One region of the Streptomyces sp. NPDC056734 genome, then DNA from elsewhere that is predicted to be linked to it. Evidence: predicted binding sites of a transcription regulator. Region 1 holds the regulator's gene; each other region holds the start of a gene.

Region 1 (9,978 bases):
CTCGTGCACGGGGCCGACCGGAACTACTGCACCGCGCTGATCGCCCTCGACGAGGTGTCGCTCACCCAGTGGGCCAAGGAGAACGGCCTGGACGGGCGGACGTACGCCGAGATCGTGGCCGCCCCGGCGACCGTGGCCATGGTCGAGGAGTACGTGCGGCAGCTCAACGCCGGGCTCCAGCGGTGGCAGACGATCAAGAAGTTCCGGCTGCTGCCGCGGGATCTGGACGTGGAGCACGGGGAGATCACGCCGAGTCTGAAGCTGAAGCGGCCGGTGGTGGAGCGGGAGTACCGGCATCTGCTGGAGGAGATGTACGAGGGCGCCCGCGAGAAGTAGGGGGCGGGTGGGGGGCTTTGGCTCGTTGGCGGGCGCGGGCTCGTCGTGGCTTGTCGCGCAGTTCCCCGCGCCCCTCTTAGGTCGGGCAGCCTGGCCCCCCCTTTCAGGTCGCGCGGACTGCCGTCGGCTCAAACCCTCGCGTGAGGGTGAACCTCGGACTTGGACACAGGACGTTGCTTTCGTGGTCGAATGCGTCCGCATTCGGGCACTCGGCTGGCACGGATCTCTCTCATCGCGGCCCACTTCGGTAACTCGGCGCTTATGGACGTGGTCGGTCTGTCACCCTGTCGGCATCGATCGCGGGGTTTTCGTCCGAGCCGTTCGGGGAGCTGCCCATGGGGGCCATTCCGGCGCAACGGGAGACCGCCGAAGGGGCCGTTTCCCTTGCCTCCGACGTGCCCGCGCCCGGCTTGGAGGGAGCCGGTGAGGACCCCGCTCTGCGGACCACCCTCTCCGGCGGCCCCCTCGCCCCCGGCACCGCCCGTGGGCTGGTCCGGGCCGCGCTGGCCGACTGGGGCGGACGCGAGCCGCCCGGCGGGCGGCAGCCCGGCGTCCGGCAGGTGGACGACACCCTCGCCGTGGTCAGCGAGCTGGTGACCAACGCCGTCGTCCACGCCCGTACCGACATCGAGCTGGGCTGCCGGCTCGACCTGCGCACCGGCGCCCTGCTCGTCGAGGTCGGCGACCACCACCCCTCACGCGCCCCGCGCGACGCCGGTACGGACACCGAAGCCGAGCCTCCCGACGACACCCCCGACGACACCCCCGAGTACGGCCGCGGCCTGCGCATGGTGGCCGCGCTGTCGCTGGAGTGGGGCGTCACCTACCGCCGGGGCGGCAAGACGGTCTGGGCCCGGCTGCCCGCCGAGGAGATCGAGCCGTACGACGATCCGCGCGGCCCCGGACTCGCCGCACTGCTCGCCCCCGAGACCCGGCGCGGGGACGGGGACCGCGACTGGCTGGGCCGGGGCGCGCTGACCTTTCTCGCCGAGGCGTCCGATCTGCTCGCCGGGCAGCTGGACGAGGATCTCGTCGCCGCGCTCACCGGACAGCTCCTGGTGCCGCGGCTCGCCGACTGGTGCGCGATCTGGCTGGAGGACGAGGCCATGGGCCGCGGCTGGGGTGCCGCCGCGCCCGGCGCCCGGCTCGCCCGTGTCTGGCACGGCAGCGAGGACCGGATCGAGGAACTCCGCCACGCCCTGGAGAAGGAGCCGCCGCACGGCAGCGAGGGCATATCGTCCGGCCCCGCGCCCTACCCCTGGCCGGGGCAGAGCCTCGGCGGACCCGGCGCGCAGGGGTCGGCGCTGGCCTACCGGCTGATCGCGGGCGGCCGGCCGCTGGGCACGCTGGTGATCGGGCGGTCCGGCGTGTCCCGCTTCCCGGACGAGGTGGTCGGACTGGTCGAGGACCTCAGCCGCCGGGTCGCCCTCGCCATCGGCGCCGCCCGGCAGTACGCCCGCCAGGCCACCATCAGCGCCGTCCTCCAGCGCGGACTGCTGCCCGGTGCCGTCGCCGAGATCCCCGGCGTGCGCAGCGCCCTCGTCTACGAGCCGTGCGACAAGGGCGGCCCCAGCGGCGACTTCTACGACCTCTTCCCGGCCGCCGACGGCCGCTGGTGCTTCGCCGTCGGCGATGTCCAGGGCAAGGGCCCGGAGGCGGCCGTCGTCATCGGCCTGGCCCGGCCCTGGCTGCGGCTGCTGGCCCGCGAGGGCTACCGCGTCGCCGATGTCCTCGACCGGCTCAACCAGCTCCTCCTCGACGACGCCACGGAGGCCGCCGACGCCGCCGCCCGCGCCCTCGCCGGTCCCGTCGCCCCCTTCGACGGCCCGCAGACCCGCTTCCTCTCCCTCCTCTACGGCGAGCTGACCCTCTTCGACGGCGGCGTCCGCTGCACCGTCGCCTCCGCCGGACATCCGCTGCCGCTGCTGCTCGGGTCCGACGGCAGCGTCCGTACGGCCGCCGCGCCGCAGACCCTGCTCGGGGTGGTCGAGGACGAGATGTACACCAGTGAGACCTTCGAGCTGCGGTCCGGCGACAGCCTGCTCTGCGTCACCGACGGAGTGACCGAGCGGCGCAGCGGATCACGCCAGTTCGACGACGGGGACGGGCTGGCCGCCGCGCTCGCGGGCTGCGCCGGGCTCAGCGCGGACCTGATCGCCGACCGGATCAGCCGACTCGTGCACGAGTTCGGCGGCGGCCCACCCGAGGACGACCTCGCCCTGCTGGTCCTCCAGGCGGAATAGGGCCCCGGTGGGCGGAGGAATAGGGTCCCGGGCCCGGCGGGTGGCGGAACAGGGTCCCGGGCGGGGGAGCGGGAACAGGCCCCCGGTAGGTGAGGGACCGGCCCGGTGGGGGGCCAGGGCCCGGAGCCGGAGCCGGGAGGGGAGATCAGGCCGGTCCGGGACACCGGGCCGGTGGGGGGAGCGGGTCTGGTGTGGGACGGCGGGCCGGTCCGGGACACCAGGCCGGTGCGGTACGACGGGCCGGTGTGCGAAGACGGGCCGGTCCAGGACACCAGCCCGGTCCAGGACACCAGCCCGGTCCAGGGCAACCCGCCGGTCCACGACAACGCGCCGGTCCGCGGCCACGCCCCGGTGCGGGACAATAGAACGCATGCCCTCCGCTCTCCCCGACGGCGACCCCGTCCCCGCCGACGGCTCGCTGCCCGCGTCCGCGCTCGCCGGGGCCGCGGACCGCCCCCTCGGCTTCTACCTCCACGTGCCGTACTGCGCGACCCGCTGCGGCTACTGCGACTTCAACACCTACACGGCGACCGAGCTGCGCGGCACCGGCGGCGTCCTCGCCTCCCGTGACAGCTACGCCGACACCCTGATCGACGAGATCCGCCTCGCCCGCAAGGTCCTGGGCGACGACCCCCGCCCGGTCCGTACGGTCTTCGTCGGCGGCGGTACGCCCACGCTGCTGGCCGCCGCCGATCTCGTACGGATGCTGGGGGCGGTCCGTGACGAGTTCGGGCTGGCGGCGGACGCGGAGGTCACCACCGAGGCGAACCCGGAGTCGGTCGATCCGGCGTATCTGGCCGAGCTGGGCGCGGGGGGCTTCAACCGGGTCTCCTTCGGTATGCAGAGCGCCCGGCAGCATGTCCTGAAGGTGCTCGACCGCACGCACACCCCCGGCCGTCCCGAGCGCTGCGTCGCGGAGGCCCGTGCGGCGGGCTTCGCGCACGTCAACCTCGATCTGATCTACGGCACGCCCGGCGAGTCCGACGACGACTGGCGGGCCTCGCTGGACGCCGCCCTGGGCGCCGGACCGGACCACATCAGCGCGTACGCCCTGATCGTGGAGGAGGGCACCCAGCTCGCCCGGCGGATCCGGCGCGGTGAGGTCCCGATGACCGACGACGACGTCCACGCGGACCGCTATCTGATCGCCGAGTCCGTGCTGTCGGCGGCCGGATTCGACTGGTACGAGGTGTCGAACTGGGCCACCTCCGACGCGGGCCGCTGTCTGCACAACGAGCTGTACTGGCGGGGCGCCGACTGGTGGGGCGCCGGGCCCGGGGCCCATTCCCACGTGGGCGGGGTGCGCTGGTGGAACGTGAAGCATCCGGGCGCGTACGCCTCCGCCCTGGCCGCGGGGCGCTCCCCGGGTGCCGGGCGGGAACTGCTGGCCGACGAGGACCGGCGGGTCGAGCGGATCCTGCTGGAGCTGCGGCTGCGGGAAGGGGTGCCGCTGGCGCTGCTGCGGGCACAGGGGCTCGCGGCCTCCCGCCGGGCCCTGGAGGAAGGGCTGCTGGACGAGGGGGCGTACGGGCAGGGGCGCGCGGTGCTGACGCTGCGGGGGCGGTTGCTGGCGGACGGGGTGGTCAGGGATCTGGTGGACTGATCACCCCGGGGCGTGGACTGATCACTCCGGCGAGTGAATCGGTGCGGAACGAGGGTTCGGTGCCTAACCTGATCCCTAAGCTGCCGCGGACAGTACGCGGCGAATGTGGAGGCCACGGAGATGACCGCTGTGGACGAACGTGGAGTCGCAGAGTTCCTCGCGCGATTTGAGCCGCCCGACGGACTCAAGGTGGAGCTTCTGCGGGGAGAAATCGTGATGAGGGCCAGCCCTGATCTGGTGCACAACCTGATCGTGCTCCTCACCGAGAGGCAGATCCCGCTGGATCGCTGGTATCCCCTGCAGACTCAGGACGTGGATGTACTCGACGAGGCGAGCGAGCCTGTTCCCGACCTGGTGGTCGTGGCGCGGGACGTCCTGCCCAGTTCCGGACGTCTCCTGCCGTGCCCGTTGATCACGATGGCCGTGGAGGTCGTCTCGAAGACCAGCGTCTACCGTGACTACGCCCTCAAACGATCCGTCTACGCGGCAGGCAAGGTGCCCGCCTATCTCGTCATCGACCCGATCATGGGGCAGTGCGTCCTGCTGACGAAGCCGGAGGGGAAGGGCGAGGCAGCCGACTACCGGGTACAGCACATCGCGAAGTTCGGCGAGGCGATGCCGCTCGACATCCTGGGCGTCGAGTTGGACACCAGCGAGTTCGGTACGTACCCCGATGTCAGGCCCCACCGCTATCCGTGACGAAATCGATCAGCTCCTCCACCCTCCCCAGCAACTCCGGCTCCAGATCCCGGTAGGACCCCACCCGCCCCAGGATCGCCTGCCACACCGCGCCCGTGTTCTGTGACGGCCAGCCCAGCGCCCGGCACACCCCCGTCTTCCAGTCCTGCCCGTGCGGGACGCGCGGCCACGCGGGGATCCCCAGGGCCGACGGCTTCACCGCCTCCCAGATGTCGATGTACGGATGCCCCACCACCAGCGCGTGCTCGCTGGTCACCGAGCCCGCGATCCGCCACTCCTTGGTGCCGGGCACCAGATGGTCCACCAGGACGCCCAGACGGGCATCGGGGCCGGGGCCGAAGGCCGACACGATCGACGGCAGGTCGTCCACGCCCTCCAGGTACTCCACGACGACGCCCTCGATCCGCAGATCGTCGCCCCACACCTTCTCGACCAGCTCGGCGTCGTGCCGGCCCTCCACATAGATGCGGCCCGCGCGGGCGACCCGGGCCCGCGCACCGGGCACGGCGACCGAACCGGAGGCGGTGCGGGAGGGACGTACCGGAGCACCGTCACCCGTGGGGCGTACGAGGGTGACGGGCCGGCCCTCCAGCAGGAAACCGCGCGGCTGGAGCGGGAAGACGCGGTGCTTGCCGAAGCGGTCCTCCAGGGTGACCGTGCCCGCCTCGCAGCGGATCACCGCGCCGCAGAAACCGGTGCCGGGCTCCTCCACCACCAGACCGGGCTCCGCCGGGACCTCGGGGGCGGGCCGCTGCTTCTTCCACGGCGGGGTCAGATCCGGAGAGTACGGGCGCATTCGCACGACGATAGGAGAAGCGGCCCCCCGACGGGTGCCCGCTCACCCCGACACGCCGAAACGCGCGGCCAGCGCGTCCCGCTGCTCCCGTACGAACGCCGCCCCCACCACCGCTCCGTGACCGGGCACGTACAGCGCGTCCTCGCCGCCCAGCGCCAGCAGCCGGTCCAGGGCGTCCGGCCAGCGCGACGGCACCGCGTCCGGGCCCGCCTGGGGTGGCCCCGACTCCTCGACCAGGTCGCCGCAGAACACCACCTCGCGCTCGCCGGGGACCAGGACGGCGAGGTCGTGGGCGGTGTGGCCGGGGCCGACGTTGGCCAGCAGCGCCTGCCGGCCGCCGCCGAGGTCCAGGGTCCACTCGCCGGTGACCTGACGGCCGGGCGCGGACAGCGCCCGCGCGGCCTGTGACGCGTCCGCCTCGGGCAGCCCGTGACGCACCGCGTCCGCGCGCAGCTCCTCGCGCGCGTGCCGTCCGGTCAGCGCCGGGCCCACACCGACCGCGCCGAACACGTCCGCGCCCGCGAAGGCCGCCGCGCCGAAGACATGGTCGAAGTGCGGGTGGGTGAGCGCGAGATGGGTCACACGGCGACCCGTGAGCGCCTGCGCGCGGGCCCGCAGCTCGGCGCCCTCGCGCAGGCTGGCCCCCGCGTCGATCAGCAGCACCGCCCCCTCGCCGGCCACCAGGCCGACCGTGCAGTCCCACCGCGGCAGCCGGCACCGCCCGACGCCGGGCCCCAGCCGCTCCCAGCCCAGCTCTTCCCAAGTCACCGTCATACGGCGACGCTAGCGGTAGCGACACGGGCGGTGTGCCCGCCGCGGGGCCCCGTCATGGCCGGTCTTGCCCCGGGCGCGCCGGACGGCCGTACACTGGCCGGGCAGGGCTGGCACTCGGGGGCGTCGAGTGCCAGGGAAGACGGCGAGCGGGACGACGACTGCTGGAGGTGTGCGCGGATGCTCAGTGAACGAAGACTTCAGGTACTGCGCGCCATCGTCCAGGACTACGTCGGCACCGAGGAGCCCGTCGGCTCCAAGGCGCTCACCGAGCGGCACAACCTGGGCGTCTCCCCGGCCACCGTGCGCAATGACATGGCGGCCCTGGAGGACGAGGGCTTCATCGCGCAGCCGCACACCTCCGCCGGGCGGATCCCGACGGACAAGGGCTACCGGCTGTTCGTCGACAAGCTCGCCGAGGTCAAGCCGATGTCCGGCGCCGAGCGGCGTGCGATCCAGAGCTTCCTGGACGGGGCGGTCGACCTCGACGACGTGGTGGGGCGGACGGTACGGCTGCTCGCCCAGCTCACCCGGCAGGTCGCCGTGGTGCAGTACCCGTCGCTGACCCGGTCCACCGTGCGCCATGTCGAGCTGCTGGCGCTGGCGCCCGCGCGGCTGATGCTGGTGCTGATCACCGACACCGGCCGGGTCGAGCAGCGGATGGTGGACTGCCCGGCGCCCTTCGGCGAGATCGCCCTCGCCGATCTGCGGGCCCGGCTGAACAGCCGGGTGGCCGGGCGCCGGTTCCCGGACGTGCCGCCGCTCGTCCAGGATCTGCCGGAGAGCTTCGACGCCGAGGACCGGGGTACGGTCCAGACGGTACTCTCCACACTTCTGGAGACGCTGGTGGAGCAGACCGAGGAGCGGCTGATGATCGGCGGCACCGCCAACATCACCCGCTTCGGACATGATTTCCCCCTCACCATCCGGCCCGTCCTGGAGGCGCTGGAGGAACAGGTCGTCCTCCTCAAGTTGCTCGGCGAGGCGAAGGATTCGGGCATGACCGTGCGGATCGGTCACGAGAACGCCCATGAGGGACTCAACTCCACGTCGGTCGTGTCCGTGGGCTACGGTTCGGGCGGCGAGGCGGTTGCCAAGCTCGGCGTGGTCGGACCGACCCGCATGGATTACCCGGGAACGATGGGAGCGGTACGGGCAGTGGCACGTTACGTCGGACAGATCCTGGCGGAGTCGTAAGTGGCCACGGACTATTACGCAGTTCTCGGTGTGCGTCGCGACGCGTCGCAGGATGAGATCAAGAAGGCGTTCCGGCGGCTCGCGCGCGAGCTGCATCCGGACGTCAACCCGGATCCGAAGACCCAGGAGCGGTTCAAGGAGATCAACGCCGCTTACGAGGTGCTGTCGGACCCGCAGAAGAAGCAGGTCTACGACCTCGGCGGCGACCCCCTCTCGCAGGCGGGCGGCGCGGGCGCGGGCTTCGGCGCCGGTGGCTTCGGGAACTTCTCGGACATCATGGACGCGTTCTTCGGCACGGCGTCGCAGCGCGGGCCGCGCTCGCGCACCCGCCGCGGCCAGGACGCCATGATCCGTATCGAGATCGAGCTGGACGAGGCCGCGTTCGGCACGACCAAGGACATCCAGGTCGACACGGCGATCGTCTGTGCCACCTGCAACGGCGAGGGCGCGGCCCCCGGCACCACGGCGCAGACCTGTGACATGTGCCGCGGCCGGGGTGAGGTCTCGCAGGTCACCCGGTCCTTCCTGGGCCAGGTCATGACCTCCCGGCCCTGTCCGCAGTGCCAGGGCTTCGGCACGGTCGTCCCCACCCCGTGCCCCGAGTGCGCCGGTGACGGCCGGGTCCGCTCGCGGCGCACGCTCACCGTGAAGATCCCGGCCGGTGTCGACAACGGCACCCGTATCCAGCTCGCGGGCGAGGGCGAGGTCGGGCCCGGCGGCGGACCCGCCGGTGACCTCTACGTCGAGATCCATGAACTGCCGCACGCGATGTTCCAGCGGCGCGGCGACGATCTGCACTGCACGGTCACCATCCCCATGACCGCGGCCGCCCTCGGCACCAAGGTGCCGCTGGAGACCCTCGACGGCATGGAGGAGGTCGACATCCGGCCCGGCACCCAGTCCGGCCAGTCGATCCCGCTGCACGGCCGGGGCGTCACGCATCTGCGCGGCGGCGGCCGGGGCGACCTGATCGTCCACGTCGAGGTGATGACCCCGACCAAACTCGACCCGGAGCAGGAACGCCTGCTGCGCGAACTGTCCAAGGCGCGTGGTGAGGAACGCCCCACGGGGCAGTTTCAGCCGGGGCAGCAGGGGTTGTTCTCGCGGTTGAAGGACGCGTTCAACGGGCGGTGAGCTGGCGCTGCCGCTGGGGTGCCGGTGAGCTGCCGCGGCGGGCCCGTCCGGGGAGGGGCCGAGGGGCCTCGGGGGTGCCGCCCCGGGGTGGCCCGAGGGGCGCGCTGGGGCTGCCCGGCCCGGGGGTTGTGAGCAGCGGGGTGCTGATCCTGGGTCGCCTGAGGGGGCTCAGGCGGCCCGCGCCTCTGAAGGACGACGCTCGGATCGCTCGCCCCAGGGGGGCCGATGGACATGGGCGTTCGCTGCTTCTGGGTGGGCTGGTGGGCTGGTTGCCGGTGGGCACCAAGGCCGCGTGGTCCGGAGGGGGGTCGGACATCGGACGCGGCGCTTCCCGCCCCCCGGGGTAGCCCGGTCGGTATCCGCATCCTGCCCCCCGGGGCCAGCCCGGTCGGCATCCGAGTCCCGCCCCCCCCGCGCACCCCGCCCGGTATCCACAGCCCCACCCCCGCAGCCCCGCGTACCGGCCTGCGTTGTCCCGATCCGTCCCTATGCCTGGGGACTATGCCAACCGTTAGGGTGGATTCGGACTTGTCCGAGCGACGTGACAACATGCGGTCATGTCCTCCGTGCTGACCGATCTCTTTCCGCACCCGATCGTGCAGGCCCCCATGGCGGGCGGCGTCTCCGTGCCGCATCTTGCGCTCGCCGTGTCCGAGGCCGGCGGGCTCGGGTTCCTCGCCGCCGGGTACAAGACGGCCGACGGCATGTATCAGGAGATCAAGCAGCTGCGGACGCTGACGAACAAGCCCTTCGGGGTCAACCTCTTCATGCCCCAGCCGGACACCGCCGACCCCGCCGCCGTCGATGTCTACGCCCATCAGCTGGCCGGCGAGGCCGCCTGGTACGAGGCCGAGCTGGGCGACCCCGAGAGCGGACGCGACGACGGCTACGACGCCAAGCTCGCCGTGCTCCTCGACAACCCCGTCCCCGTGGTCTCCTTCCACTTCGGCGTGCCCACCCCCGAGGTGCTGGAGTCGCTGCGCCGGGTCGGGACGCTCACCCTGGTCACCGTCACCACCCCCGAGGAGGCCCTCGCCGCGCAGCGGGCCGGTGCGGACGCGGTGATCGCGCAGGGCGTGGAGGCCGGCGGCCACCAGGGCACCCACCGCGACATACCCGAGAACGACGGATCGGGACTCGGCCTGCTGTCACTGGTCGCCCAGGTCCGAGAGGCCGTCGCCCTGCCGGTCGTCGCCGCC
Region 2 (9,978 bases), on a different contig from region 1:
GCAGCGCGTCCTGCACGTCCTGGGCGATCAGCCCCGCGACGAACGCCGCCCCGTCCGGCCACTGCTCCACCCACCAGCGCCGCTCCACGACCGACTCCTCGACCAGCGAGACCACGTCCGCCTCGGCCACCTCACCCGCGACCAGATCGGCGAGCACCAGCGCGCGAGCGGTGTGCAGCGCCTGTTCCAGGGGGCTGATGGGATGAGCGGGGGGATCGGGAGCCATACCCCTATTGTGCGCACTCTTGACCGGGACACCCGGACGAAAATATCTTTCATGAGTGACCCAGAAGGTGAAGGAAACTTTCGACGGTACGGCGGCCCACACATCCGCCGGGCCCCCGGCACCCGCCACCACGCCCCCGGCACCCGCCACGCCCCCGGCCCGCCCTGCGCCCGCGACCCGCCCCGCGCCCCTCGCGCCCCCCGCACCCCTCGCGCCCCCCGCACCCGCCGCCCTCGCCGCCAAGGTGCGCACCCTGATCCCCTCGATGACCCGCTCCATGCAGCGCGTCGCCGAAGCCGTCGCGGGCGACCCCGCGGGCTGCGCCGCCCTCACGGTCACCGGTCTCGCCGAACTCACCGGCACCAGCGAGGCGACCGTCGTACGCACCGCCCGCCTCCTCGGCTACCCCGGGTACCGCGATCTGCGCCTCGCCCTCGCCGGCCTCGCCGCCCACCAGCAGTCCGGCCGCGCGCCCGCCATCACGACCGACATCGCCGTGGACGATCCCCTCGCCGAGGTCGTCGCCAAGCTCGCCCGTGACGAGCAGCAGACCCTCGCCGACACCGCCGCCGCGCTGGACACCGTGCAGCTCGGGGCCGCCGTCACCGCCGCCGCGGCGGCCCGGCGCATCGACGTCTACGGCATCGGGGCGTCCGGTCTCGTCGCCCAGGACCTCACCCAGAAGCTGCTGCGGATAGGGCTCATAGCCCACGCCCACTCCGACCCCCACCTCGCCGTCACCAACGCCGTCCAGCTGCGCACCGGCGATGTCGCCATCGCCATCACCCACTCCGGGTCCACCGGGGACGTCATCGAGCCACTGCGGGTCGCCTTCGAACGGGGGGCCACCACCGTGGCGATCACCGGGCGGCCGGACGGGCCGGTCACGCAGTACGCCGACCATGTGCTGACCACGTCGACGGCCCGGGAGAGCGAGCTGCGGCCAGCGGCCATGTCGTCCCGGACCAGTCAGCTGCTGGTGGTGGACTGTCTGTTCGTGGGGGTGGCGCAGCGGACGTACGACAGTGCCGGGCCCGCCTTGTCGGCGTCGTACGAGGCGCTCGCGCACCGGCATCGGAGTTAGTCCGTCGGGACCATCGGGTCGCAGGGCCCGGCTGATCGCGCCCACGCGGCGGAGCCGCGCATCCACACGGCCCCACACCCCCAGCCCATCCGATAAATCCCCTAAATCCCCCCAAACCTCAACCGTAAACCGAACCCTAGATCCCTCCTGGAAAGAGCCGTCCGGATTCATGACCTCCACCTCCGAGCCCCGGGACATCCGCGCCGAACTGGAACAGCTGACCACCGAGGCCTTCCGGCCCGAGCTGGCGGACATCGACCGGCTCTCCACCCTCGGCCTCGCCACCCTCATGAACCGCGAGGACTCCGGCGTCCCCGGAGCCGTCGCCCGCGCCCTTCCCGCCATCGCCGCCGCCATCGACGCCATCGCCGCCCGGATGGCCCGGGGCGGGCGGCTGATCTACGCGGGCGCCGGGACCGCCGGGCGGCTCGGCGTGCTCGACGCCTCCGAGTGCCCGCCCACCTTCAACACCGACCCCGCCCAGGTCGTCGGGCTGATCGCGGGCGGCCCCGGCGCCATGGTGACCTCCGTCGAGGGCGCCGAGGACTCCCCCGAGCTGGCCCGCGCCGACCTGGACGCCCTGGCGCTGACCGGCGACGACACGGTGGTCGGCATCTCCGCGTCCGGCCGTACGCCGTACGCCCTCGGCGCGGTCGGACACGCCCGTGCGCTGGGCGCGCTGACCGTCGGGCTGGCCTGCAATCCGCACAGCGCGCTGGCCGCCGCCGCCGAGCACGGCATCGAGGTGGTCGTCGGGCCCGAACTGCTCACCGGGTCCACCCGGCTGAAGGCCGGCACCGCCCAGAAGCTCGTCCTCAACATGCTCTCGACGATCACGATGATCCGCCTCGGCAAGACCTACGGGAATCTGATGGTCGACGTCCGCGCCTCCAACGAGAAGCTGCGCGCCCGCTCCCGCCGGATCGTCGCCCTCGCCACCGGCGCCGCCGACGACGAGATCGAAGCGGCCCTCGCGGCCACCGACGGCGAGGTCAAGGACGCCATCCTCACCCTGCTGGCCGGGGTCGACGCCCCCACCGCCGCCCGCCTTCTGGAGGAGTCCGGCGGCCATCTGCGCGCCGCGCTCGCCGCCGCGCCCCACTGACCCGCACGCTCGGGGACGTGCGCACCGAACCCGCGGGCCCCGAGCCCACCACCCTCGCCGCCGCCCTCCTCCCCCTGGTCGGCGGCCCCGCGAACGTCACCTCCGTCGCCCACTGCATGACCCGCCTGCGCCTCGGCCTCGCCGACCCCGGGCTGGTCGACGACGCGGCGCTGCGGACCGTACCGGGCGTGCTCGGGACCGTCGCCGACGACACGTACCAGATCGTGCTGGGGCCGGGCACGGTGGCGCGGGTGACCCACGATTTCGAGGAACTGCTGAGCGCGGAGCCGTCAGCAGCCTCGGCCGGGGAACTCACCGCGAAGGGCGAGGAACTGCGCGCCGAGCGGAGGCGGCGCAACGCCACCCCGGCCAAGACCGTCCTGCGCCGCGTCGCCAACATCTTCGTCCCCCTCATCCCGGCCCTCATCGGCTGCGGCATCCTCGCCGGGGTCAACGGGCTGCTGCTCAATGCCGGCTGGCTGCCCGGCGTGACCCCGGCGCTCGCCGCCATCGCCGCCGCGTTCATGGCCCTGATCGCGGTGTTCGTCGGCTACAACACGGCGAAGGAGTTCGGCGGCACCCCGATCCTCGGGGGCGCGGTCGCGGCGGTCGTCGTCTATCCCGGCGTCGCCCAGGTGACCGCCTTCGGCGTCGCCCTCTCCCCCGGCCAGGGCGGCGTCCTCGGCGCACTCGCGGCGGCGTTGCTGGGGACGTACGTCGAGAAGTGGTGCCGGGGCCGGGTCCCGGCCGCCCTGGACGTGCTGGTCACCCCCACTCTCACCGTGCTGGTGGCGGGCCTGGCCACGCTGTACGGGCTGATGTACGCCGCCGGTGCCGTCTCCGCCGCCATCGGCACCGCCGCCGACTGGCTGCTGACCACCACCGGCGCCCTCGCGGGCCTGGTCCTGGGCGGACTGTTCCTGCCCCTGGTGATGCTGGGCCTGCACCAGGCCCTGATCCCGATCCACGCCACCCTCATCGAACAGCAGGGCTACACCGTGCTGCTCCCGATCCTGGCGATGGCGGGCGCGGGCCAGGTGGGCGCGGCGGCGGCCGTCTACGTCCGGCTGCGGCAGCACACCGCACTGCGTACGACGATCAGGTCCGCGCTCCCGGCGGGCCTGCTGGGCGTCGGCGAACCGCTCATCTACGGCGTCTCGCTCCCCCTGGGCCGCCCGTTCCTGACCGCGTGCGTGGGCGGGGCGGCGGGCGGGGCGTTCATCGGGGTGTTCGCGATGCTCGGCGTGCGGGTGGGCGCGACGGCGATCGGCCCGTCCGGCTGGGCCCTGTTCCCCCTGCTGGCCGGCAACCGGGGCCTGGGCCTGACGGCGGCGGTGTACGCGGGCGGCCTCCTCACCGGTTACGCGGCCGGCTTCCTCACGACGTACACCGTCGGCCTCCGGCACACCCCCCTGAGCCCACCACCGTCCCCGTCCCCGGACACCGGAAACTGAGCCCGCCCCGCCCCACACCACCCCACCGAATACCTCTCCACCCTCCGCCGTACGACACTGAGGCCATGAACCACGCCCAACTGACCGCCGTGGGCCGAGCCCTCCGGGTCCTCGGCGAGCACGGGGACGCCCTGAGCGGGACCACCCCGGACGCCAAGCTGCACGAGATCCGCGCCGATCTGCGCCGCGCGGCCGATCTGCTGGAGGACAGCGTCAGTACGGCGGCGCCCACCACCCGGTGCGCCGAGCATCCGGGCGGCCCGGTCGACGAGAGCGCCCCCGACCTGTGCCTGCTGTGCGAGACCCGGCGCCGCACGGCCCGCCGGGCGGAGTACAACGGCCCGGCGGGACCCGGCGGCCCGGCCACCGCCACGCCCTCCCGCTACGGGGTGAGCGGCGACCGGCCGCAGCCCCAGCAGCGCTGGCTGCCGGAGCTGTGGAACGGCCAGGAGTGGCAGCTGTGCGGCACCCCGCGCCGCGACCGCCACGAGGCCGAGCTGTACCTCACCGCCCAGCGCCGCGGCTCCCGCCCGGCGATGGCGTACCGCCTGGTCCACGAATTCACCGACTACGAGGTGCTACGGGTGTGGGGAACGCCGGTCCGCACGGACATCGAGCCGATGGGCAACCTGTAGGGCATAGGTGAATTGATTGAGTTACTCAAGAAATACGGGTCAGGTCAGCGCATCCGTCCCCGCGCTTCGATGAAGTCCATCACCTGGTCCTCGTCCCGCTCGGACAGCGTCTCGTGGGCGCGCGGGTCACGGGCGTGCAGGGTGTGGAACAGCGGCCCCGCGGCCCCGCCCACATCGATCACGGACGCGGCGGCACCGCGCACGATCCGCTCGGTGTCCCAGTCGGCGGTGAGGTCGACGCGGTTGACCACGGCCGGGCAGACCCAGACCGGGACGGAGGCGAGCAGCCCGAGGAGCTGGAGATGGAAGTGCCCGGTCAGCACGGCCCGTACGTCACTGCCGTGCAGCACCTCCCCCAGCGCGCGCGGATTGCGCAGCCCGAAGGTCCGCTGGATGTCCACGTCCATGGCGATCGGCGGGTGATGGAAGGCGAGGATCGTGCCCCGCTGGGCACTGGTGCGCAGCAGGTTGTGCAACCAGTCCAGCTGGGCGTCGCTCAGCCCGCCGTACACCTCGCCGGGCACCAGCGAGTCCATGGTGATGAACCGGTACCCCCGCACCACGCTCACCGCCGCCCGCTCCCCCTCGGCGGAGGAGAGGACCGTCTGGGCGAGGTCCGAGCCGTCGGCCGCCAGATGCCCGCTGCCGAGCACCTTGCCGAACGCCTCACGGTCGTCGTGATTGCCCGTGGTGAAGAACAGCGGCACACGCATTCCCGCCGCGAACTCCCCCAGCAACTCCCGCGCGATCGCGTACGACTCCACCGCCCCGTCGTCCGCGATGTCCCCGGTGACCACGATCGCGTCGACCTCACGCTGATGCCGCAGCTCACCCAGCATCAGACGCAACGATTCGATGGGGTCGACGCCGTGCCGGTTGGGTCCGGCGGTCCGCTCGATATGAGTATCGGACAGTTGGAGGATCCGCATAGGCGGCACGCTAGCGCCCCACCCCCTCCCCCGCGCACCGTACGAACAGAAAGATCCCCCCTCCGGGAAACCCGGAACACCTCAAAAAGGGCGCGAGGCCGAGGCTTTTCAGGGGCGCGGGCCCTTCGAACGAACGCAGCCGTCACCTCCCCAGACACGCGGGCCCTTCGAACGGACGCAGCCGTCATCTCCCTAGGGGCGCGGGCCCTTCGAACGGACGCAGCCGTCATCTCCCTAGGGGCGCGGGGAACTGCGCGACCAGCCCCCACCGAACCCGCATCCGCCCCCACCACCCAAGCCCCCCACCACGAAGCGCCCCCTCCCCCAAAAACGCCCGAGGGCGACACCCCCGGAACCCCCGGAGGGTGTCGCCCTCGAACCATAAGGACGCAGATCGAGCAACCCCGATCAGAAGTCCATGTCACCGCCCGGCATACCGCCACCGGCAGGCGCGGCGGCCTTCTCCGGCTTGTCGGCGATAACAGCCTCGGTGGTGAGGAACAGCGCGGCGATCGACGCGGCGTTCTGAAGCGCCGAGCGCGTCACCTTCGCCGGGTCGATGATCCCCTCGGCGATCATGTCCACGTACTCACCGGTCGCGGCGTTCAGACCGTGACCCGGGGTGAGGTTGCGGACCTTCTCCACCACGACGCCGCCCTCAAGGCCGGCGTTGACGGAGATCTGCTTCAGCGGAGCCTCAAGGGCGAGCTTCACGGCGGCGGCACCCGTCGCCTCGTCACCCTCCAGCTCCAGCTTCTCGAAGACCGAGGAAGCCTGGAGCAGCGCCACGCCACCACCGGCGACGATGCCCTCCTCGACGGCCGCCTTGGCGTTGCGCACGGCGTCCTCGATGCGGTGCTTGCGCTCCTTCAGCTCCACCTCGGTCGCGGCACCGGCCTTGATGACGGCCACGCCGCCCGCGAGCTTCGCCAGGCGCTCCTGGAGCTTCTCGCGGTCGTAGTCGGAGTCGCTGTTCTCGATCTCGGCGCGGATCTGGTTGACCCGGCCGGCGACCTGGTCCGAGGACCCGGCGCCGTCGACGATGGTGGTCTCGTCCTTGGTGATGACGACCTTGCGGGCACGGCCCAGGAGGTCCAGGGTCGTGTTCTCCAGCTTGAGGCCGACCTCCTCGGAGATCACCTCGCCGCCGGTGAGGATCGCGATGTCGTTCAGCATCGCCTTGCGGCGGTCGCCGAAGCCCGGGGCCTTGACCGCGACGGACTTGAAGGTGCCGCGGATCTTGTTGACGACCAGGGTCGACAGGGCCTCGCCCTCGACGTCCTCGGCGATGATCAGCAGCGGCTTGCCCGACTGCATGACCTTCTCCAGGAGCGGGAGCAGGTCCTTGACGTTGGAGATCTTGGAGTTCGCGATGAGGATGTACGGGTCCTCCAGCGACGCCTCCATGCGCTCCATGTCGGTGGCGAAGTAGGCGGAGATGTAGCCCTTGTCGAAGCGCATGCCCTCCGTCAGCTCAAGCTCCAGCCCGAAGGTCTGGGACTCCTCGACGGTGATGACGCCTTCCTTGCCGACCTTGTCCATCGCCTCGGCGATCAGCTCGCCGATCTGGGTGTCGGCGGCGGAGATGGAGGCCGTGGAGGCGATCTGCTCCTTGGTCTCGACCTCCTTCGCCTGGTCGAGCAGCGCGCCGGAGACGGCCTCGACGGCCTTCTCGATACCACGCTTGAGAGCCATCGGGTTGGCGCCCGCGGCGACGTTCCGCAGGCCCTCCTTGACCAGGGCCTGAGCCAGGACGGTGGCCGTCGTCGTACCGTCACCGGCGACGTCGTCCGTCTTCTTGGCTACTTCCTTGACCAGCTCGGCGCCGATCTTCTCGTACGGGTCTTCGAGCTCGATCTCCTTGGCGATGGAGACACCATCGTTGGTGATCGTGGGGGCGCCCCACTTCTTCTCAAGGACGACGTTGCGGCCCTTGGGGCCGAGGGTGACCTTGACGGCGTCGGCGAGCTGGTTCATACCGCGCTCAAGGCCGCGCCGCGCCTCCTCGTCGAACGCGATGATCTTGGCCATGTGAAGTGGTCCCTCCAGGACTGGGGGTGATTCTTCGGACCGCGCCCGCGCCCGCGACGGACGGCTCGCTCACCCTGTGGATCCTTGCCCCACCCGGCTTGCGGCCTCACCGACCCGGTCCTTCGTTGTCACTCTCACCTTCAGAGTGCTAACGCCAATGATTAGCACTCGCCCCTGGAGAGTGCAAGCGCCCGCCGTGATCCACCAGGGGCGCGGAGGCGCCCCGACGGGGCGTCGAGGGGGCACGCGGAAGGGCCCGCACCCAGTGGATGCGGGCCCTTCCCTAGCAAGAAATGTTCAGGCGGTGACGCGAACCATATCGGCCTGCGGGCCCTTCTGGCCCTGCGAGATCTCGAACTCGACCCGCTGGCCCTCTTCCAGGGTGCGGTATCCGTCCATCTGAATCGCGCTGTAGTGGACGAAGACGTCCGCACCACCGTCGACCGCGATGAAGCCGTACCCCTTCTCCGCGTTGAACCACTTGACGGTGCCCTGAGCCATGCCTAACTCCCCTATTACTGGCCCTTGCACAGATCCACACTTCGCGGACCCGGGTCAGACCTCACCCCCCGATCGGTGGGGGCGTGCGCCGGAACGCGTCGACCGCGGCCGAATGTATCTGCCCAACTGCTGTCTGCAACAGGTCAATCGGACGAGAAATCCGGGCAGGACCGGTCGGGAATTTCTGGAGAATTCCTCAGACTCCGGGGCAAGTCGGGCCCGACAAAGAGAACGAAAGACGCAAAGGAAGCTCACACTTTGGCTACTTCTCATCGCTGCCTCGGAACGCGAACGGCAGCGGTTCCCCAACTCTACCCTGCTTAACCATGCAGAATTGCCCCCTCCGTTTCTCTCACGGAGAGGGCAATTCGACGAACGGTGGGTGACTCAGCAGCCGCCGGCCACGGCCGGGATGATCGACACCCCGGCCCCGTCGGGCGTGGCCGTCTCCAGCCCCTGCTCGAAGCGCACATCATCATCATTGACGTACACGTTCACGAACCGCCGCAGCTTGCCCTGATCGTCCAGCACCCGGGCGGCGATCCCGGCATGCTTCGTCTCCAGATCCGCGATGACCTCACCAAGATTCCCCCCTTCAGCGGCAACCTCGGCCTGCCCACCCGTGTAGGTCCGCAGAATGGTAGGGATACGAACGGTAACGCTCACTTTGAACCTCCGGTCAGCTAACGCCCTTTAAGGGGCGCGGGGCGCTATCGATATGCGGCTTCCGCCGCGCGGGCGCGACCAGCCCCCACCGGCCCGCAGACAAATTCAATGGAACTGGACCTAGACCAACCCGGCCTCGCGGAACGACTCCAGACTGGGCCGAATGGTCGCCGTCAACCCGGTGTCCGCAACCGCGTCCAACGTCTTCAACCCATCCCCGGTATTAAGAACCACCGTGGTCAGCGAAGGATCGAGCACCCCGCTCTCCACCAGCTTCTTGGTGACCCCCACGGTCACCCCCCCGGCGGTCTCCGCGAAAATCCCCTCGGTCCGCGCGAGCAACCGAATCGCGTCGACGACCTGCTCGTCGTTCACATCCTCCACCGCCCCGCCCGTACGCCGCGCGATATCGAGCACGTACGGCCCGTCCGCCGGGTTGCCGATGGCCAGCGACTTGGCGATGGTGTTCGGCTTCTGCGGGCGCACCACGTCGTGGCCGCCCTTGAAGGCGGCGGAGACCGGCGAGCAGCCCTCGGCCTGGGCGCCGAAGATCTTGTAGGGCCGGTCCTCGACCAGCCCGAGCTTGATCAGCTCCTGGAGCCCCTTGTCGATCTTGGTGAGCTGGGAGCCGGAGGCGATCGGCACCACGATCTGGTCGGGCAGCCGCCAGCCGAGCTGCTCGCAGATCTCGTACGCCAGGGTCTTGGACCCCTCCGCGTAGTACGGCCGCAGATTGACGTTGACGAAGCCCCAGCCCTCGCCGGCCGGGTCGCCGATCAGCTCGGAGCAGAAACGGTTCACGTCGTCGTAGTTGCCCTCGATGCCGATCAGCTCGCCGCCGTAGACCGCGGCCATGACGACCTTGCCCTGCTCCAGGTCGTGCGGGATGAAGACGCAGGAGCGCAGGCCCGCGCGGGCGGCTGCGGCGCCGACCGCGCCGGCCAGGTTGCCGGTGGAGGAGCAGGACAGGGTGGTGAAGCCGAAGGCACGGGCGGCCTCCAGGGCCTGGGCGACGACCCGGTCCTTGAAGGAGTGGGTGGGGTTGCCGGAGTCGTCCTTGACATACAGGCCGCCGGTGATGCCCAGCTCACGGGCCAGGTTGTCGGCCTGGACGAGCTTGGTCCAGCCGGGGTTCAGGTTGGGCTTGTCGGCCACGTCCGCGGGGACGGGCAGCAGCGGCGCGTAGCGCCAGATGTTCGCGGGGCCCGCTGCGATCCGCCCCCGCAGTTCCTCGGTGTCGTAGGCCGAGAAGTCGTAGGCGATCTCCAGCGGGCCGAAACACTCCTCGCAGGCGAAGAGCGGGCCGAGCGGGACGCGATGGCCGCATTCGCGGCAGGAGAGCGCGGC
Region 3 (9,978 bases), on a different contig from region 1:
GGCGCGGGTCGCGGAGATGGCGTCCTCCAGGCGGTGCTTCTTCTCCTTCAGCTCCACCTCGGTAGCGGCGCCGACCTTGATCACGCACACGCCGCCGGCCAGCTTGGCGAGGCGCTCCTGGAGCTTCTCGCGGTCCCAGTCGGAGTCGGTGTTGTCGATCTCGGCCTTGATCTGGGCGATGCGGCCCTGGACCTCGGACTTGTCACCCGAGCCGTCGACGATGGTCGTGTCGTCCTTGGTGACGGTGATCCGGCGGGCGGAGCCGAGCACGTCCAGGCCGACCTGGTCGAGCTTGAGGCCGACCTCCTCGGAGATGACGGTCGCGCCGGTCAGGACGGCCATGTCCTGGAGCATCGCCTTGCGGCGGTCACCGAAGCCGGGGGCCTTCACCGCGGTGGCGTTGAAGGTGCCGCGGATCTTGTTGACGACCAGGGTCGACAGGGCCTCGCCCTCGACGTCCTCGGCGATGATCAGCAGCGGCTTGGAGGCGTTGGACTGGATGATCTTCTCCAGCAGCGGAAGCAGCTCCGCGATGGAGGAGACCTTGCCCTGGTTGATCAGGATGTAGGGGTCCTCCAGGACCGCCTCCATGCGCTCCTGGTCCGTCACGAAGTACGGCGACAGGTAGCCCTTGTCGAAGGCCATGCCCTCGGTGAAGTCCAGCTCCAGGCCGAAGGTGTTGGACTCCTCGACGGTGATGACACCGTCCTTGCCGACCTTGTCCATCGCCTCGGCGATCAGGTCGCCGACCTGCTGGTCCTGGGCGGACAGCGCGGCCACGGCGGCGATGTCCGCCTTGTCGTTGATCGGGCGGGCGGTCGCCAGCAGCTCCTCGGAGACGGCGGCGACGGCCGCGTCGATGCCCTTCTTCAGGGAGGCCGGGGAGGCACCGGCGGCGACGTTCTTCAGGCCCTCGCGGACGAGTGCCTGGGCCAGCACGGTGGCGGTGGTGGTGCCGTCACCCGCGATGTCGTTGGTCTTGGTCGCCACCTCCTTCACCAGCTGGGCACCCAGGTTCTCGTACGGGTCCTCCAGCTCCACCTCGCGGGCGATGGTCACGCCGTCGTTGGTGATGGTCGGGGCGCCGAACTTCTTGTCGATGACGACGTTGCGGCCCTTGGGGCCGATCGTCACCTTCACCGTGTCGGCCAGCTTGTTGACGCCGCGCTCAAGGGCGCGACGGGCGTCCTCGTCGAACTTCAGGATCTTCGCCATGACAGCGTGAGCCCTCTCGGAATTCTGGGTGAAATGGCACTGCGCCCCCGGCGCCCGGGTGCATTGGTGTTAGCGGGGGCCAGCGGCGCAGTAGAGGAACTTCTGAGGAGAATTACTTCTCGATGATCGCGAGCACGTCGCGAGCCGAGAGGACGAGGTACTCCTCGCCGTTGTACTTCACCTCGGTGCCGCCGTACTTGCTGTACAGGACGACGTCGCCGGTCTTGACGTCGAGCGGCAGGCGCTCGCCGTTCTCGAAACGGCCCGGGCCCACGGCCAGGACGACGCCCTCCTGGGGCTTCTCCTTCGCGGTGTCCGGGATGACCAGGCCAGAGGCCGTGGTCTGCTCGGCGTCGAGCGGCTGGACCACAATGCGGTCCTCGAGCGGCTTGATGGCAACCTTGGAGCTGGTGGTCGTCACGATCCGACCTCCCCCTTCGGAGATCTCACGGGGTTAACTGTCTGAGGTGGCGACCAGGTGGATCCGTCGTCGCGGGTGCCGGACCTGCCCGTCGCGTTGTTGGCACTCTCCAGGGGGGAGTGCCAGACCTGAGACTATGACCGGGATTAGCACTCGGTCAAGCGGAGTGCCAATCGCCTCCGGCGTTTCGGGGGGGTTCTGGTGTGCGCCGGGTTCTTGTGCGCCGGTGTTTTGGGGTGGCTTCGCGCCGTGGGTGGGTTCGCACCGTGGGTGGCTTCGCGCCGTGGGTGGGGTCGGTTTTGTGCCGGGTGCGGGTTGGTGGGGGCTGGTCGCGCAGTTCCCCGCGCCCCTTCAGGGCGCTGCCCGGGCCGGGGATTCTCAGCCGACCGGAGCGGGCTACAGGTAGTCCTCCAGTTTGCCCACCCTCAGGCCCTGCTCCTCGATCTCCTTCAGGAGTCTGGTGGTGCGGGGGACCAGGGTGGGGCCGGGGGTTTCGTCCGGGGTTACGGAGATGATGTCGCCCGGCATCAGGTGGGGCGGGCCCTCGGTGAAGTGGGTGTCGGTGTCGGTTGCCGTGACGCGCCAGAGGATCAGGGCCCGGATGCCGCAGTCCCGGGCCGCCCGCAGGGTCGTGTCGTCGTACATGCCGTACGGCGGGCGCAGCAGTGCCGGGCGGATGCCGAAGCGGGCCTTGAGTTTGTTCTGCTGGCCGCAGATCTCGGCGCGCTGGCCGGCGTACGGCAGGCCGCGCAGGGCGGCGTGGTCCATGGTGTGGTTCTGGAGGGTCGCGCCCACCGCGCGCAGCCGGGCGAAGTGGCCGTACCCCGGGCCCGCCACGCTGTCGGTCAGGAACAGGCTGACGGGGAGCCGCCGCTGACGGACCATCTCCACGAACCGCGGATCGCGCTCCGCCCCGTCGTCGTACGTCAGGAAGACCACCTTGTCCCGGGTCGGGACGCGGGAGAGCACCCGGGGGACGGGGGCCGTGCCGGAGGCGCCCGGTGACGTGCCCGGGCCGCCGCCCGCCGACTCCACCCAGGCCGACGGGCCCGGACCCCGGCCGCAGCCCGCCACCGACGAGACGGTGAGGAGCAGCAGCGCGGCGGCCAGCAGGCGGTGCCTCACAGGTAGTCCTCCAGGCGGCCCACCGCGTACCCCTTCTCGGTCACCTTGTCGAGGAAGAGGCGGATCATGTCGGGCATGGTGCCCTCCCAGTCGTCGCGGCCCCGGAAGTGGCTGAGGACGATGTCGCCGGGGTGCAGATCCCGGTCCCACTCGCGGTACTCCCAGTGGTCGACGAACACCTCCTCGTTCCACAGCGGCGCGTACGTGATGCCGCACGCCTTGGCGGCCACCAGGGTGTCCTTGTTGTAGTTGCCGAAGGGCGGGCGGAAGAGCACGGGGCGCTTGCCGTAGCGCTTCTCGATCACGTCCTGCATGCCGCAGATCTCATGCTTCTGCTGCTCGTAGGACAGGCCCGGCAGGTAGGGGTGGTCGAGGGTGTGGTTGTTCAGGACTACGCCCCTGGCCTGCATGTCCTTGAAGTGGGCGTAGTCCTCCTTGACTAGGTAGTCGCTGATGAACGCCGTGTACGGCACCTTCAGCTCGCTCATCATCCGCAGGAACTCCGGGTCCTTCTCGGCCCCGTCGTCGATGGTGAGGAAGACGACCTTCTCGCGGGTGGGGATGGTGGTGAAGACGGGCGGGAGGCCCTCCTCCACATGGCCGTCGACCTCGAAGCCGTCGCGGGTGGTGATGGCCGGTTTCTCCGCCGGGGGCGCGGGGGGCGTGAGCGGGGGCGTCTTCAGGCCCCAGCGCTTGGCGGCGGCCACCACCGCCTGCCGCTCGGCCCGCTGGCGGGCCGCCGCGTCCTGCGGGCCGCCGTTCTGCGGGCCGCCGTTCTGCGGGCCGCCGTTCTGCTGTCCGGACGCGGGCTTGACGGATGGGTCGGAACCGGATCCCGAGCCGGACAGGTCGCCGCTCAGTCCGCAGCCCGAGGCGAGCGCGGCGAGCGCGGCGAGCGCCAGCGCGGCGACGGCCATCCGGGCCGGGGCCCGCCCCGCACACCCGGCCACCCTATTTTTATCCTTTTGTACGACTTCTCCCATGCCCTCGGATCCTGGCAGCCCCCCGCCCCCACCCCCCGCCGACACCGCCACCGGGCGCACACCATCCACCGACTGGCCCACAATGACCCGGTGAACGACCTCGCCCCGCTCCACAGCCTGCTCACGCCCGAGGGCCACGCCCTTCTCGACGAGGTGCGGGACACCGATCCCGCCCAGGAACTCGCCGTCGCCACCCGGCTGCGCCGCTCGCACCCGGCCGCCCTGGTCTCGGCCGCGCTCGGCCAGGCCCGGCTACGGCAGCGGGCGGCGGCGAAGTTCGGCGCGGCGGACGCCGGGCGGATGTTCTTCACGCCCGACGGGGTCGAGCAGGCGACGCGCGCGAGTGTCGCCACGTATCGCGCCGCGCGGCTGCGGGAGGCCGGGGTGACCTCGGTCGCCGATCTGTGCTGTGGCATCGGCGGGGACGCGATCGCCTTCGCCCGCGCCGGGATCCGGGTGCTCGCCGTCGACCGCGACCCGCTCACGGCCGCCGCCGCCCGCGCCAACGCCGCCGCGCTCGGGCTCGGCGAGCTGATCGACGTACGGGAGGCGGAGGTGACGGACATCGACGTGGCGCCGTACGACGCGGTGTTCGTCGATCCGGCGCGGCGGGGTGGGCGGGGGCGGATCTTCGATCCGGAGGCGTACTCGCCGCCGCTGTCCTGGGCGGTGGCGACCGCGCTCAAGGCTCCGCTCGCCGCCCTCAAGGTCGCGCCCGGCATCCCGCACGAGGCGGTGCCGGACGCCGCCGAGGCCGAGTGGATCTCGGACGGCGGGGATGTGAAGGAGGCGGTGCTGTGGTTCGGGAGCGGGGTTGCGGGGGGTGTGCGGGCCACGTTGCTGCCGGGGGGGTACAGCCTGGTGGGGCGGGGGCTGCCGGATCCCGCCGTGCGGGGCGTCGGGCGGTATCTGTACGAGCCCGACGGGGCCGTCATCCGGGCGCATCTGGTGGCCGAGGTGGCCGAGGAGGTGGGGGGTGGGCTGATCGATCCGACGATCGCGTATGTCACGGGGGACTCGTTGCGGGGTACTCCGTATGCCACCGCCTATGAGATCACCGATCAGCTTTCTTTCGGGGTGAAGAAGCTGAAGGCGTTGTTGCGGGAGCGGGGGGTGGGGAATCTGACCGTGAAGAAGCGGGGGTCGGCTGTGGAGCCGGAGGAGTTGCGGCGGATGGTGAAGCCTCGGGGGCCCAACGCCGCGACTGTGTTTTTGACGCGGGTTTCGGGGGCGCCGGCGATGCTTGTCGGGCGGCCCGCCTAAGGGGGTGGCGGGGGCTGTTGGTTTGCGGGTGCGGGTTGTTTGTGGCTGGTCGCGCAGTTCCCCGCGCCCCTAAGAGGGGGTTGCCCTTGCTCGGCGTAGGAGGAGGTTCCGTTCTCTCTCGTTGCCTGCCAGGGCTGCCGCTCTGGTGAATTCCGCCCTCGCCTCCTCCACCCGGCCCAGGCGTTCCAGGAGGTCGCCTCTGACGCTGGGGAGTAGGTGGTAGTCGCGTAGGGCCGGTTCTGTGGTGAGGGTGTCCACGATTTTCAGGGCCTGGGCCGGGCCCTGTGCCATCGAGACGGCCACCGCTCGGTTGAGTTCCACCACCGGGGACGGGGCCCGGGTGGCGAGCAGGGCGTAGAGGGTGGCGATGCGGTGCCAGTCGGTGTCCTCGTACGTGTACGCGTGGGCGTGGCACGCGGCGATGGCCGCCTGGAGGGCGTACGGGCCCAGGGCGCCGGTGGCGGTGGCGTCGGCGCGGGTGAGGGCGTGGACGCCCCGGGCGATCAGCAGGCGGTCCCAGCGGCGGCGGTTCTGGTCCTTGAGCAGGATCGGGGTGCCGTCGGAGGCGGTACGGGCGGCGGTGCGCGCGTACTGGAACTCCAGCAGCGCGGCCAGCCCGTGCACCTCGGACTCCTTCGGCATCAGCGCCGCCAGCTGCCGGGCCAGCCTCAGGGCGTCCTCGCACAGCGCCGGGCGCAGCCAGTCGTCCCCGGCGGTGGCCGCGTACCCCTCGTTGAAGATCAGGTAGATGACGTCCAGGACCGAGCCCAGGCGGGCCTCGCGGTCCGGGCCGTACGGGACCTCGAAGGCGATGTTCCTGGTCGCGAGGGTGCGTTTGGCGCGCACGATGCGCTGGGCGACCGTCGGCTCGGGGACCAGGAAGGCGCGGGCGATCTCGGGGGTGGTCAGCCCGCCGAGGAGGCGCAGGGTGAGGGCCGTGCGGGCCTCCCGGGTCAGCACCGGGTGGCAGGCCGTGAAGACCAGCCGGAGCAGATCGTCGTCGATGTCCTGCGGGTCGGCGGGCTCGGGCGGCGGCGGTACGTCGGTGAGGTCGCGGCCGATCTCGGTGAGCTTGCGGGCGTAGGTGTCCCGGCGGCGGACCAGGTCGATCGCCCGGCGCCGGGCGGTGGTCGTCAGCCAGGCGCCGGGGTTGTCCGGCACCCCGTCGCGCGGCCACTGCTCCAGGGCGGCGACCAGCGCGTCCTGGGCGATCTCCTCGGCTATGCCGATGTCCCGCACGATGCGGGTGACGGCGGCGATGATCCGGGGGGACTCCAGCCGGAAGACGGTCTCGACGGTCTTGTCGGTTTCGGCGGGCCGGTCGCCCTCGGCCGTCCCGTCGGTCTCGGCGGGCCGGTCACCCTCGGCCGTCCCGTCGGTCTCGGCGGGCCGGTCACCCTCGACGGTCCTGTCGGTCTCGGCGGGCCGGTCACCCTCGACGGTCCTGTCGGTCTCGGCGGGCCGGTCACCCTCGGCCGTCCCGTCGCTCTCGGCCGTCCCGTCGGTCTCGGCGGTGCCGTCGCTCTCGGCCGTCCCGTCGGTCTCGGCCGTCCCGTCGCTCTCGGCCGTCCCGGCGCTCTCGGCGGGATCGGCGGTGCCGCGCGGGTCGCCTGGGGGCTGTCCGTTCACAGCCCCATGGAACACCGCGCGGCGCCGGGAGCCAAGCAGGTTGCGGGTCCGGCGGGGGCCGGCCCCCGTACTAGCCGGCCACGATCTCCCGCAGCTCGACGGTCACCGTCCAGTGGTCCTCGTGCACCTTCAGGAAGCGGGTGGTCCACTCGACGGCCTCGGCCCGGTCCTTGCACTGGAGCAGTGCGTACCCGCCGATGACCTCCTTGGTCTCGGTGAAGGGCCCGTCGGTGACGGAGATCTTGCCGCCCTCCCAGCGCACCCGGGTGCCCTCGGCGGTAGGCAGCAGCCCGCCGGTGTCGAGCATGACCCCGGCCTTGGTCATCTCCTCCAGCAGTACCCCCATCCGCTGCATCAGCTCGGGGCTGGGGCCGCCCTCGGGGGCGTCGTTCTCGTCGACTCGGATCAGGGACATGTAGCGCGGCATGGTGACGCTCGCTCTCGGGTCGGGGACGGGTTCCTTTTCCGCCTCTCACCCTGTGCGTCGAGCGGGGGGACGCCGGATCGACACGCGCGCCAGATTCTTTTCCGGAGCCGGGCGGGCCGGGCCCACCTCACCTCACCGCAGCGACTCCCACAGCTCCCCCGCCTCCGGTTCGTCGGCCACCACCCGGTTGGGGTCGGAGGGCGCCCGGACCACCGGCAGGGTCAGCGTCTCCACCGCGTCCGGGGACAGCGCGCGCAGGCTCTCGCCGAGGCCGACCAGCTCGCCCAGGGAGTCCAGCCCGGTATCGGTGGTGAGGCTGCCGGTGACGGTGGTGGCAACGTCGTACAGCTTGGCCGGGTCGGTCAGCAGGGACGTGTCCGCGATCTGGGTCAGCAGCGCCTTCACCAGCCGCTGCTGAAGCTCGATGCGGGCGAGGTCGCTGCCGCCGGGCAGGCTGTAGCGGGTGCGTGCCAGACCGAGGGCCTGCTCGCCGTCCAGCAGATGGGTGCCCGCCTCCAGGGTCAGGTGGGACTGCTCGTCCTCGATGTCCTGGTCGACGGTGACGGTGACACCCCCCACGGCGTCGATGAGCGCGGCGAACCCGGCGAAGTCGATCTCCAGGTAGTGATCCATCCGTACCCCGGTGAAGGACTCGACCGTCTTGACGGCACAGACCGGCCCGCCCACCGAGTACGCGGTGTTGAACATGACCCCGTGCTGTTCCTCCGTCTCGCCGCCGTCCGGCAGCGGACAGGACGGCCGGGTGACGAGGGTGTCGCGCGGGATGCTGACGACCGTGCCGGACTCACCGCCCGCGTCGATGTGGAACACCATCGCCGTGTCGGAGCGGGCGCCGGAGGTGTCACCGCCGCCCAGCCGCTGGTTCTCGGCACCGCTGCGCGAGTCCGAACCCAGCACCAGGATGTTCATCGCCTGGCTCGGCAGCGGCGCCGAGGCCGCCTCCGCACCGGGCGAGGGGGTGATCGCGGGCTTCTCCGGGCGGTTGTCGCCGAGCGCGCTGTTGATGTCGACGCTGGTGATGTTGTCGTTGAGCTTCCAGTACACCCACCCGCCGGCGGCCACCCCGAGCACCACCGCCCCGGCGACGGCGATCCCCAGCACCTTGAGCACCCCGCGCCCCCGGCGCCCGGGGCCGGTGGCCGCCCGCCCGGTGCTGCCCGTCGCCGCCCCGCCCGCGTTCTCGCCCGCGTTGTCGCCGGCGTTCTCGCCCGCGTCGCCGTGCTCGTCATCTGCCGTCACACATACGAACCTAAGTGTGAATTATGATAACGACCGCTGGTCGCAAGGCTTTTCTTCGGAGAATCTCAGACTTCGGAGGCACGACGAGGCACGACGAGGCACGACGAGGCACGACGAGGCGCAACGAACCGCAAGGACGCGCGACGGTCGCATTGCGTGGCCCAACGCGCCCTCAGGGCGTCGGAATTCCCGCCGGACGGGACGCCGGACGCCCGAGCCGCACCGGAACCCCCGGCGAGTACAGAACGCTGACGGGCGGTTCGCCCGGCGTCGGCAGTCCGGCCGCCGCGATCAGGTTCTCCTCGCACTCCAGCAACTCGGCCCGGTGCAGCGGCCAGCGCGGATGGTCGTTGGCGAGATAGGCGGCGCCGTTGAAAAAGGCGTTGTGCATGCCCCAGCGGGCGGTGAGGAAGTGTTCGAGGCCGGTCGGCGCGGCGATCCGCTCCCCGGGCCGTACGACGATCCGGCTGAACGCCCCGCGCGGACCGGGCCAACGCCGCGAACTGGTGTATGTGACGGTGCCCCCATCGACCCCATCGACCCCGTCGGCCCTATCGGCCCTATCGGCCCGCACGCTCATCCGGGACCACAGATACGGCAGCCGGAACCCCGCCCGGCCCATCACGACCGGGATCAGCCGGGACGCGTCCATCGACCGGAACACGACCCCGCGACGGCCGTGCCCGTCCACCGAGTACAGCCTTACGTTCGTCTCCGGGAAGCTGCCCAGGTACGGGACGCCCGGCAGCCGGAACCAGCCCACCCGGTGCATCCGGAACGCGACCAGCCCGACGTACGTGAGCCCCTCGTGCGTGTCCGGGAAGGTGCCGCGTGGCAGCAGCGGTGCCACCGCCGCCGGTTCGACAGCCCAGTGCACGAAGGCGAGGTCGAGCCACTGCTGGGTGAGGAGGGGGGTACGTATGCGGGTGGGGGCGTCAGGGGTGACGCCCTCGGGCTGCGACGGCGGCACGGGTCAGCCGACCTCCGCGCCCGGCGTCCGCGTCCCGCCCGCCGGTTCCACCCCACCCGGCGTTTCCACCCCGACCGACTCGAAACGCCACCTATGGACCGCCCGCATGACCAACTCCCCCTCCGGCTCCGGCAGTTCGGGCAGCTCGGCGGCGTACGACGCGTCCCACCACGTCACCACCAGCACCCGGTCCTGCGGCGCGCTGAACGTCTCTCTCCGCAGCGGCTCCGGCGACAGCCGCTGCCCCCGCGCCCACTCCAGCAGCTCCGCGCCCCGCCCGGGAACCGCCCGCGCCTCCCACATCAGCGCCACCGTCACGAGTACAGGTTCTCCTTGCTGACCTCGTGCACATGGTCATGATGGTCATGAGAGTGGGAGCGCCCCGGTACATGAGGGTCCGTCACCGGCAGTGAGGAGTCCGCCGACAGATCCCAGTCGGAGGCCGCCCGCCCGCGCGCCACCATCTCCGCGCCCAGCGCGGCGACCATAGCGCCGTTGTCGGTGCACAGCTTCGGGCGGGGCACCCGCAGTTGGATACCGGCCCGCTCGCACCGCTCCTGCGCCAGCGCCCGCAGCCGCGAGTTCGCGGCCACGCCGCCGCCGATCATCAGATGCTCCACGCCCTCGTCCTTGCAGGCGCGGACGGCCTTGCGGGTCAGTACATCCACCACGGCCTCCTGGAAGG

The links. Region 1 encodes HrcA, which represses chaperone genes, less so after heat shock. Its sites were predicted from a motif close to TTNGCACTCNGNNNNNCNGAGTGCNAA; they were not measured.
Positions count from the first base shown of each region.
Region 2: groL (chaperonin GroEL) is a predicted target of HrcA. The motif match lies at 7,590-7,616, and genes of this name have one in related genera.
Region 3: groES (co-chaperone GroES) is a predicted target of HrcA. The motif match lies at 1,783-1,809, and genes of this name have one in related genera.

Region 1 covers NZ_JBHTZD010000031.1:5,951-15,928, reverse strand. Annotated here, with positions in the region: gene ACFRFC_RS33680 (AMP-dependent synthetase/ligase) at 1-336, shown strand, start outside; gene ACFRFC_RS33675 (SpoIIE family protein phosphatase) at 672-2,579, shown strand; gene hemW (radical SAM family heme chaperone HemW) at 2,950-4,182, shown strand; gene ACFRFC_RS33665 (Uma2 family endonuclease) at 4,303-4,881, shown strand; gene ACFRFC_RS33660 (DUF3097 domain-containing protein) at 4,859-5,677, opposite strand; gene ACFRFC_RS33655 (MBL fold metallo-hydrolase) at 5,720-6,451, opposite strand; gene hrcA (heat-inducible transcriptional repressor HrcA) at 6,629-7,645, shown strand; gene dnaJ (molecular chaperone DnaJ) at 7,646-8,779, shown strand; gene ACFRFC_RS33640 (nitronate monooxygenase) at 9,337-9,978, shown strand, end outside.
Region 2 covers NZ_JBHTZD010000005.1:403,285-413,262, forward strand. Annotated here, with positions in the region: gene ACFRFC_RS10190 (hypothetical protein) at 1-226, opposite strand, end outside; gene ACFRFC_RS10195 (MurR/RpiR family transcriptional regulator) at 282-1,310, shown strand; gene murQ (N-acetylmuramic acid 6-phosphate etherase) at 1,480-2,415, shown strand; gene ACFRFC_RS10205 (PTS transporter subunit EIIC) at 2,433-3,869, shown strand; gene ACFRFC_RS10210 (hypothetical protein) at 3,935-4,504, shown strand; gene ACFRFC_RS10215 (metallophosphoesterase) at 4,549-5,433, opposite strand; gene groL (chaperonin GroEL) at 5,842-7,464, opposite strand; gene ACFRFC_RS10225 (cold-shock protein) at 7,762-7,965, opposite strand; gene ACFRFC_RS10230 (MoaD/ThiS family protein) at 8,353-8,631, opposite strand; gene thrC (threonine synthase) at 8,752-9,978, opposite strand, start outside.
Region 3 covers NZ_JBHTZD010000017.1:184,022-193,999, reverse strand. Annotated here, with positions in the region: gene groL (chaperonin GroEL) at 1-1,215, opposite strand, end outside; gene groES (co-chaperone GroES) at 1,328-1,636, opposite strand; gene ACFRFC_RS26085 (polysaccharide deacetylase family protein) at 2,033-2,761, opposite strand; gene ACFRFC_RS26080 (polysaccharide deacetylase family protein) at 2,758-3,744, opposite strand; gene ACFRFC_RS26075 (methyltransferase domain-containing protein) at 3,835-5,007, shown strand; gene ACFRFC_RS26070 (RNA polymerase sigma factor) at 5,077-6,285, opposite strand; gene ACFRFC_RS26065 (YciI family protein) at 6,707-7,063, opposite strand; gene ACFRFC_RS26060 (LCP family protein) at 7,196-8,323, opposite strand; gene ACFRFC_RS26055 (YqjF family protein) at 8,496-9,293, opposite strand; gene ACFRFC_RS26050 (hypothetical protein) at 9,297-9,611, opposite strand; gene tsaD (tRNA (adenosine(37)-N6)-threonylcarbamoyltransferase complex transferase subunit TsaD) at 9,608-9,978, opposite strand, start outside.